4 regions of the Ornithinibacillus sp. 4-3 genome follow, and region 4 is predicted to be linked to each of the others. Evidence: riboswitches for the same ligand, from Rfam matches in the RefSeq annotation. Region 4 holds a riboswitch; each other region holds the start of a gene.
The links. A riboswitch is a leader RNA that binds a small molecule or an ion and turns the genes downstream of it on or off. The one in region 4 is predicted to bind thiamine pyrophosphate.
Positions count from the first base shown of each region.

Region 1 (2,206 bases), 1.7 Mb from region 4:
AGAAGCAAATCCATATATCATGCCAGGCTATACACATCTACAGCGTGCACAAATCGTTACTTTTAAATATCATTTACTTGCTTATTATCAAATGTTTGACCGCGATCAAAAGCGTGTGCAAAATGCATTGGAATTATTAAATGAAAATCCATTAGGATCAGGTGCTTTAGCTGGAACGACTCATCTAATTGATCGTACGATTACGACAAAGGAACTTGGTTTTGATAAACCTGTAGATAATTTCATGGATGGCGTTGCTGAGCGTGATTATATTTTAGAATTAACCTCAGCATTTTCCATTATTATGATGCATCTAAGCCGATTAAGTGAAGAATTAATTATTTGGTGTAGCCAAGAGTTTAAATTTGTGGAAATTGATGATGCTTATGCAACTGGAAGTAGTATTATGCCACAGAAGAAAAATGCAGATGCTGCAGAACTAATTCGTGGGAAAACAGGGAAAGTATATGGTGCTTTATTCTCTATCTTCTCTGTTTATAAGGGAATTCCACTTACTTACAATAAAGACATGCAGGAAGAGAAAGAGTCCTTCTTCTATGCGGTAGATACAACGATTGCGTCCTTAACGATTATGTCAGAAATGATTCGTACATTAAAGGTAAATAAGGAAAATATGCGTCAAGCAGTGAAAAAAGGATTTTTAAATGCAACAGAGCTTGCAGATTACTTAGTGAAAGCAGGTATGCCATTTAGAGATGCTCATGGGGTAGTTGGTCGGATTGTTATTTATTGTGAGGACCAGGATAAAGGGATAGAAGAATTAACTTTAGAGGAATTACAAGAATTTACTGATTTAATTAAAGATGATATTTATGAATACATTGATCATGAAAGTATTTTAAATAAAGGAACGAAAGTAGAATTACAATAATCAGAATCAAGACAAAATTTAAATTTTCTGATATACTGAATGAAGAATTTAATAGTCACACTACTAGGGGTGCTCTATTTATTGAGCTGAGAGGAAATGTAAACATTTCTAACTCTTGTGAACCTGATCTAGTTCATACTAGCGGAGGGAAGTAGTCGAATAATTTAATTGTCCATTTAACTACGACGGCCAGGTTCAGCTATGCTCTGAACCTGGTTTTTAATATTTATAAGACGACTTTCTTCCAAGATATTTAAAGGAGGAAGTAATAATGAATCGAACAAGATTACTTACGACAATGGCATTGCTAATCGCTATTGGTGTGTTAGGATCACACCTTATTTGGTTTCCTGCAGGTATCGCTAAAGCTTATCCAGTTCAGCATGCAGTAAATGTTATTGCTGCTGTAGTACTTGGCCCTGGTCCAGCTGTTGTGATTGCATTTATTATTGGTTTATTAAGAAACATGCTAGGACTAGGCTCATTACTCGCATTTCCAGGAGGAATGATTGGCGCATTTTTAGCAGGCTACTTATATCAAAAGCTAGGTAAGAAATATTTTGCTGCTATCGGAGAAGTGATTGGAAGCGGGGTTATTGGTGCGCTATTCTCTGTACCTTTTGCAAAAATTGTGATGGGCACTTCATTTGGTGCACTATTCTTTATCCCACCTTTCCTTGTAAGTAGCATTGCCGGAGCAGGGATTGCCTTATTTATCGTTGTTCGTATTAAACATGAGAAGTTTATCCAAATAAAAAATTAGTAAAAAGGGGTTGCTTAGAATGAAAAAAGTAGCTTGTTCTTTAACGATTGCAGGTACAGATCCTTCAGGTGGAGCAGGAATTCAAGCAGATTTAAAAACATTTCAAGAATTACAAAGCTATGGGATGTCTATTATTACATCTGTTGTTGCGCAGAATACAACAGGTGTTCAAAACATTCATCATCTTCCACTTGAGATGATTGCTGATCAGTTAGACTCTGTTTTTTCTGATATGCCAGTAAATGCGTTTAAAACAGGAATGATTGCCAATATCGATATGATGGATATTATTTATACGAAAATTAAGGATAGGAATCTTCCCTTCGTGATTGATCCTGTGATGGTTGCTACAAGTGGAGATACGCTAATCAATGAAGATGCGCGAATTTATTTACGGGATAAGCTTGTGCCACTTTGTACAATCATTACGCCAAATATTCCAGAAGCAGAATTTTTAACTGGGGAAAAGATCGAAAATATTGAAGAAATGCAAACAGCAGCAATGAAAATTGTTTATGAATATGGAGCAGGAGCAGCACTTGTGAAAGGTG
Region 1 is NZ_CP162599.1:2,978,792-2,980,997, reverse strand. Features, by position in the region: gene argH (argininosuccinate lyase) at 1-892, shown strand, start outside; TPP riboswitch at 948-1,059, shown strand; gene thiW (energy coupling factor transporter S component ThiW) at 1,164-1,655, shown strand; gene thiD (bifunctional hydroxymethylpyrimidine kinase/phosphomethylpyrimidine kinase) at 1,675-2,206, shown strand, end outside.
Region 1: it holds a riboswitch for thiamine pyrophosphate, as region 4 does, so the genes downstream of both, thiW (energy coupling factor transporter S component ThiW) here and thiT (energy-coupled thiamine transporter ThiT) in region 4, are expected to answer to the same signal.

Region 2 (2,206 bases), 1.8 Mb from region 4:
AGAGGGCTTTACTAGAAACACATCCATTTTGATTAATTTTTCAAAATGGATGTATATTCATTCTACTGAGAAAGTTCATTTGTCCAATATTTTTTAGGATCTATTATTTTGTTGATTTTTCCAGATTTTTTTAGCCAAATTTGTAAATCATCGTAATATTCGTATGCCATTGAAAAGTCATATGTGAAGCAAGGTAGTGTGGCGTCTGTAATTTTATTGGAAAGCGGGTCAGCTTTATCCATATTGGTGAACGCATTATAAATATCTTTTGCTTCTGCAGGCTTTTCATAAATAAAGTCAATGGCCTGGCGAATAACTTTTAAAAATCGCGCAATAGCCGACTTGCGGTTGCGAAGTATTTTTGGGGAAGTAATAAAAATCAACTGGCAAAAGTCAGGGATACCCCAATCCTTTAGTGCAAAGTACTCAACATCCAGCCCTTTGTGTTTCGCTTCTATGATTTCAAAGTTTTGAAAGGTAAGTGTGGCAGCATCAGCTTTGTCCTCTAGTAAAGCGTCACTATGATAAAAACCATTGTTAACAGGGATAAAATCCTCTAGTTTACATACACCACCATCAGATTCGACCATTGTTTTAACAATTGCAAGACCACCTAATCCTGGAGCACCTGGATATTGAATTCTCTTGCCAATTAAATCTTTGGGACGGGTAATTCCTTTCTCTTTAACATACATTACTCCACCATTTGTATGTAAGAACCGGGAAAATCCAATTACAGATTCATCGTTTGCACGGTCTTCAACAAGATGGAGAGGCTCAGTGATAGCGATATCCATGTTTCCCTTTTTAATCTCATTTATTGCATCAAAATGTTCCTCTGGCTCCACCATATTAATGCTAATATTTTCTTTCTTAAACCACCCCTTTTCCATTCCAATAATTAAAGGAATATGGTCAGGGTTTAAAAACCATTCTAATCCAATTGATATTTTTTCTTCCATTTTGAAGTTCCTCTCTCATATTTTCTTATAATAAAAAAAGCAGAATCACTAAAATAAGTGAATTCTGCTTGTTACCCATAATTAAAAAAGCTTCATTCACTTCCCTACGTTGGTACTGGCCAAATCAGGTTCAAAGGGTTAAAGAATAAACTTTCTTCTCTCAGCTTCTATGAAGCACCCCTAGTGGTGATATTTAATTTGTATTTACATTATACTGAGAAAATTATCATAGTTCAAGAAAATAGAGAATAGTTATTATTAGGTAAACTTTAATTATAGAATAATATAGATAGGGGAAATTTGAATTTTTTGATTAATAAATCTACACAACTAGTAAAATTAATGTAAACTAGTCTTATGAAATAGTAGTATTTGAGAATTAAAGAAGGTAAATAAAATGAAGATAGAACAATAAAATATTTCGTAAATTAAAAAGGGAAATTTGGTATGTTGAATATTGGGAATACAAATAAGTTAATATGTTGTAATAATTAAAAAAGGAGTATATCAATGAATACCTTAACTTTTAATGAACTCCAATCCGAGAAGGAAATCCTTGAAGCATTTCCGATTGGCTGGGCGAAGGTTGATATACCATCGTCTATTTGGGGGTCACTTCACTATGCTAGGGGGTCATTCCTTTAGATGAGCAAGAAGCTCTCTGTTTCTAAAACTCATTTTAATTTTCAATAAAGTGTAATTCTTGTATAAGCGATTTAGTTGTGTTACAATTTTTTCAATTCAATAGGATTTCCTTCGGGGTCAGGTGTAATTCCTAACCGGCGGTGATGAGGCATGCCTCTTAGTCCGTGACCCGGATTCATAGATAATATGAAAACGGTGGATTTGGTGAAATTCCAAAACCGACAGTAAAAGTCTGGATGGGAGAAGGAAAAACAAATTCTTCAAACTAATGCTGTTTTTGATGTTTATTTGTTATGCTCTTTTTTCTCCCTTGCCGAAATAGGTAAGGGAGATTTGTTTGTATGGAGAGGATTATTAGGAAAGGTTTTTTGAAATGAATGAACATGAATATATGAATCTGCTTTCACTAGCGCGTTTTACTTTAAGCCAATTCCTAACCCGAGTTTAGGTACTGGATTAATCGAGAACGGTCAGTTCGTGGGGATTGGTGAAATTGACATTCCCCCATAGAAGTTCGCGCTATCGATGAAGCTGATAACTCTTTAGTAGAAGTTGTATTACACTTAATCTGTGTAGCCATGAAGGGAAATACCTCTATG
Region 2 is NZ_CP162599.1:3,035,349-3,037,554, reverse strand. Features, by position in the region: gene AB4Y30_RS14790 (ABC transporter substrate-binding protein) at 63-962, opposite strand; TPP riboswitch at 1,047-1,154, opposite strand; FMN riboswitch at 1,711-1,859, shown strand.
Region 2: it holds a riboswitch for thiamine pyrophosphate, as region 4 does, so the genes downstream of both, AB4Y30_RS14790 (ABC transporter substrate-binding protein) here and thiT (energy-coupled thiamine transporter ThiT) in region 4, are expected to answer to the same signal.

Region 3 (2,206 bases), 1.5 Mb from region 4:
GCCTGAATCACCCATATATATCTTTGCTGGATAAAAATTATGGTATAGAAATCCTAAATTTGAACCAATCAATACAATACAGAAGTAAGCAGCCACTACACGCACATCAATCATCGCCATAATTAACATGCTTGTAAAAGCAATGGTTGTCACTCCTGTGGCTAAACCATCTAAACCGTCAATCAAATTAATTGCATTCGTAATTCCAATAATCCAAATGAAAGTAACAAGAACACTAATAAAACCTAGTTCTACTACTCCAAAAAAAGGTAGTGTGATTTTCTCAATTACTAAACCGGAAGAAATTACCAATGCGGCGGCTGCAATATGTCCTCCTAGTTTGACATATGGCCTTAATTCAAATCGATCATCTAGAGCGCCAATAATAACAATAATTAATGATCCAAAGAAGATTTCCCATAAATGTTCATGCTGTGGCTGCAGATAAAGAATCCCTAAATAAGATCCAATAAAAATAGCCACGCCTCCAAGTCTTGGAGTTGGATTTTCATGTATTTTTCTCCTGTTTGGATGGTCCAACACTTCAAATTTCATAGCGAGGGCTCGTACAGGTATCGTTAATATAAATGTTGAAACACATGCTATAAGTAGAGCAACAATTAAATCAAATGATTGAATCATCATGTCCTCCTTGTAATGCTATCGTTTAACAGCTCTTTTTCTTTAAGAGGGATTTCAAATTTAAACTAAATTGCTAATTTTTATCACGTACTTTTAGTTTGCTATATTATATCGAATTTATGAGGAATTGAACATGAGAAAATAAAACAAAGAGGAATAATCACTTTTCTTCTGCCTTATATTTGTCAAAATAAGCTACAAAATGATTATTTCATTTTTTATTTTTATTACAGAAAATCAGTTACTCTAGAAAATGGATTTTGATGTCTTTGCAACTTTTAATTTTTTATGGCATACTTATCTCTGTAATGCATTACACATTATTTGAATGATGTACAATTTTATATGTTATGTAGGGGAGCTTTCTTTAAAGCTGAGATTGCATCCATAAGATGCTAACCCTTAGAACCTGATCTGGTTGGTACCAGCGTAGGGAACATAGACGTTAATTCATTGTAATACGATAAATGAATGTTTAATTTCCCATGCGCTAAGAGCTAATCTTAGTGCATTTTTTTATTTCAGGAGGACTAACATATTAAAATGACAACAATGAACTTACGGAGGGGAAAATTTTGAAGAAAGCATTTTATTTATGTGTGTTCGTCGTGTTAGCTATTGTTATCTCTGCTTGTAGTAGTGAGAAAGAAGACAATGACACAAATAAAAAATCTGGAGATGGCAAAAAATTAACACCTGTTACTTTCGTTCTTGATTGGACACCAAATACAAACCATACTGGAATTTATGTTGCTAAAGAAAAAGGATTCTTTGAAGAGGAAGGATTAGATGTAGAAATCATACTGCCTGGAGAGGTTGGCTCTAACCAACTTGTCGCTTCTGGGACAGCAGACTTTGGAGTAAGCTACCAAGAGCGTCTTATTATGGCTCGCCCTGAAGGTCTCCCGCTCGTTTCTATTGCTGCAGTGATTCAACATAACACAGCTGGATATGCGTCACCAGTAGATAAAAACATTCAAACACCGAAAGACTTTGAAGGGAAAAAGTTTGGAGGCATTGGAGTTCCGCTACAAGAGGCTATGATGCGTTTCATCATGGAAGAAAATGGTGCAGATGTAGAAAAGGTTGATTTTATCAATATTGGACAATCTGATTGGTTTACAGCTATTGAAAGAGATGTGGACTTCTCTACAGTATTCTACGGCTGGACAGGCATAGAAGCAGGGTTACGTGGGCTGGACATCAATATGATGTATTATATCGACGTTGCAGATGGGCTTGATTTCTATACACCTGTTTTAGTAACCAGCGAAGATATGATCGAATCAGATCCTGATACTGTGAGAGCATTTATCCATGGAGCTACAAAGGGATATGAATTCGCAATAGATAATCCAGAAGCAGCAGCAAATATTTTAATAGAAGCTGAACCCGATTTAGATCCTGAGCTAGTTAAACATAGTCAAGAATGGTTAGCAGATCGCTACCAAGATGATGCCGAACAATGGGGAATTCAAGAGCTAGAAAGATGGGAGAAGCCTGCTAAATTCCTGCATGAAAATGGTATTGTTGATGAACTAATTGATTTTGAAAAAGCATTCAC
Region 3 is NZ_CP162599.1:3,486,923-3,489,128, forward strand. Features, by position in the region: gene AB4Y30_RS16725 (glycosyltransferase family 4 protein) at 1-642, opposite strand, end outside; TPP riboswitch at 987-1,095, shown strand; gene AB4Y30_RS16730 (ABC transporter substrate-binding protein) at 1,218-2,206, shown strand, end outside.
Region 3: it holds a riboswitch for thiamine pyrophosphate, as region 4 does, so the genes downstream of both, AB4Y30_RS16730 (ABC transporter substrate-binding protein) here and thiT (energy-coupled thiamine transporter ThiT) in region 4, are expected to answer to the same signal.

Region 4 (2,206 bases):
AGTTGCAGCAACTAAATTAGCCTGAAATATAGAAGTAAATCCATCTACAATATTTCCTTTATAAACCCATCCAACCAAAAATGTCCCTATTAATGTTGGTAAAACTACACCTTTCCTAAAAATCATTGTAATAATTATTATTAGCGTAAATGCAGCATATAACCAATGTGAAAACAACAAATCCATAGGTTTCTTCCTTTCTACATAGAATGCTATAATCTATGCGAATGTCAGTGGTTAGGTGACCATTTTTCAAATGTTGTTAGGACTTGTTTTCAATACAAAAAACTCACTTCATGGAAGAAGTGAGTATACAAATATTAAGATGCTGTATTTAATAAAGTACGTGGTTGTTTATAAAACAAGAAAAAGACAGCGACGCTACAAATAATAAAGCAAGGGAATAAATAAGAGAAATTATATACAAAGGAATAGAACCAGATATTTGTAAAATTCTCTGGCATAAACCTTTCAAAAAATACAACTCCTGCTATAAAATGCCCAATAAATCGTAAGGTAGTTCCTAATAATACGCCTAGCAAAATATACGTGAAATATTTTCCGGCTCTTCCATCCTTCACAGCTTGTTGAATTTGTTTTGCAAATACTCCTGCGAAGCCTATGACGGTAAAAGCTAATCCATATTCAATAAAACCTTGCAACGGTGTTAGAATCCAAGCGCCAAAAGGGATTTGGAGTATCCCAAATAAAAATCCAGATAATAATCCCCCTTTTAATCCCCAGCGGAATGCGATAATAAATACTGGTATCATCGCAAAGGAAATAGATCCACCTTGCCCCCAAATTTTAAAGCTTAGAAACGGAATCAGATCAAGCGCCAATGCAAGTGCTGTAAAAATGGCTACCTCTACTAGAAATAGCACTTTCTTTGAACTCATCAAACATGCCTCCCTTTATTTTTCCACAAAAAAAGCAACGCCAAGGGAAGCTTCTGATGGGTTCTTCCTTACGCTCTTGCTCCATCAAATAAGCTCTCATCCCTACGCTAGTATTAACTAACAGGTTCAAAGGGTCTGAATGATTATTCCCACATTCACTCTCAGCCATATGGCTCCCCCTGAGGCTTTATACACTTTTTTTGCTAATCATTATTATAGCTTAGAAAATAAAATAAAACAAGATTCCCCTTTTTCAGAAAAGTAGAAGCTTGCGTCGAGAGTCCCTTCATAATGGTCGGTTATTATGCAAATAAAAAGACATCAGGAGTAGAATCACCATCTCCCAATGCCTTGATTATTTTTATCTGAAGTCTTTTTGTTCTTCTAAAGTTCTTGTAATAATCGTATACCCTACTAACGCAGCAACACCTAATACTAAACAACTAAAAAATCCGTTTTTCATCTTAGGTTTACCTCCCATTCTTTAGCGTTTTCTTCGTTTACTAATTGAAAATGCTAGCTAATCTATTCAGCCATTTATTGCTTACTTTTTATAGAGGTTGTTCAAAAAGTCCCGTAGAAATGACCTTTTTGAACACGCTCTTATAGCGTATCAAATGGATTTAATTTACCTTTTCGCAGAATTAAACCTACACCACCAAGTAAGAATAAAGAACGGTTATCCACTACTTTTTTCATTACTGCAGCTGGCTTACCGAATAATTTTTTACCATTAAAGACAGAACCCATTCCATCTGTGCTACCTAAAGAAGCAACCGTTCCTTTGTCATGGAATTCAAAGTTATTTAATGGTTGGTTGTACATTAATGCTTTAATATTCTTCGCTGTTGCTACACCTTGTTGAAGTGCAATTTGTGCTGTTGGTGGATATGGACGATCCGCTTCCTTATTCCAAACCCATGCACAATCGCCTAGAACGAAGATATTCTCATCTTCTGGTAAACGTAAATCATCTGTAACAGAAACTTTTCCACGGTTTAATTCAAAGCCTGAAGCACCTAAAACAGAGTTACCAGTTACTCCACCAGTCCAAACAATTGTACCTGCTTTAATTTCTTCTGCTTCTTCACCAACGATAAAGCTATCTTCTGTACATTCTTTAATCATTGCCCCTAAACGAAATTCAACGCCACGAGCTTCTAAAGATTGCTTTGCATATGTAATTAACTCTTCATCAAAGCCAGGCAAAATAGAAGGAGTAGCTTCAACATTGATAATTTTTGCTTTAGAGCGATCAATATCATACTTCTTACATAGCTCAGGAACACGTTCTGCAAGCTCACCTA
Region 4 is NZ_CP162599.1:1,283,218-1,285,423, reverse strand. Features, by position in the region: gene AB4Y30_RS06240 (hypothetical protein) at 1-186, opposite strand, end outside; gene thiT (energy-coupled thiamine transporter ThiT) at 321-899, opposite strand; TPP riboswitch at 982-1,089, opposite strand; gene AB4Y30_RS06230 (NAD(P)/FAD-dependent oxidoreductase) at 1,503-2,206, opposite strand, start outside.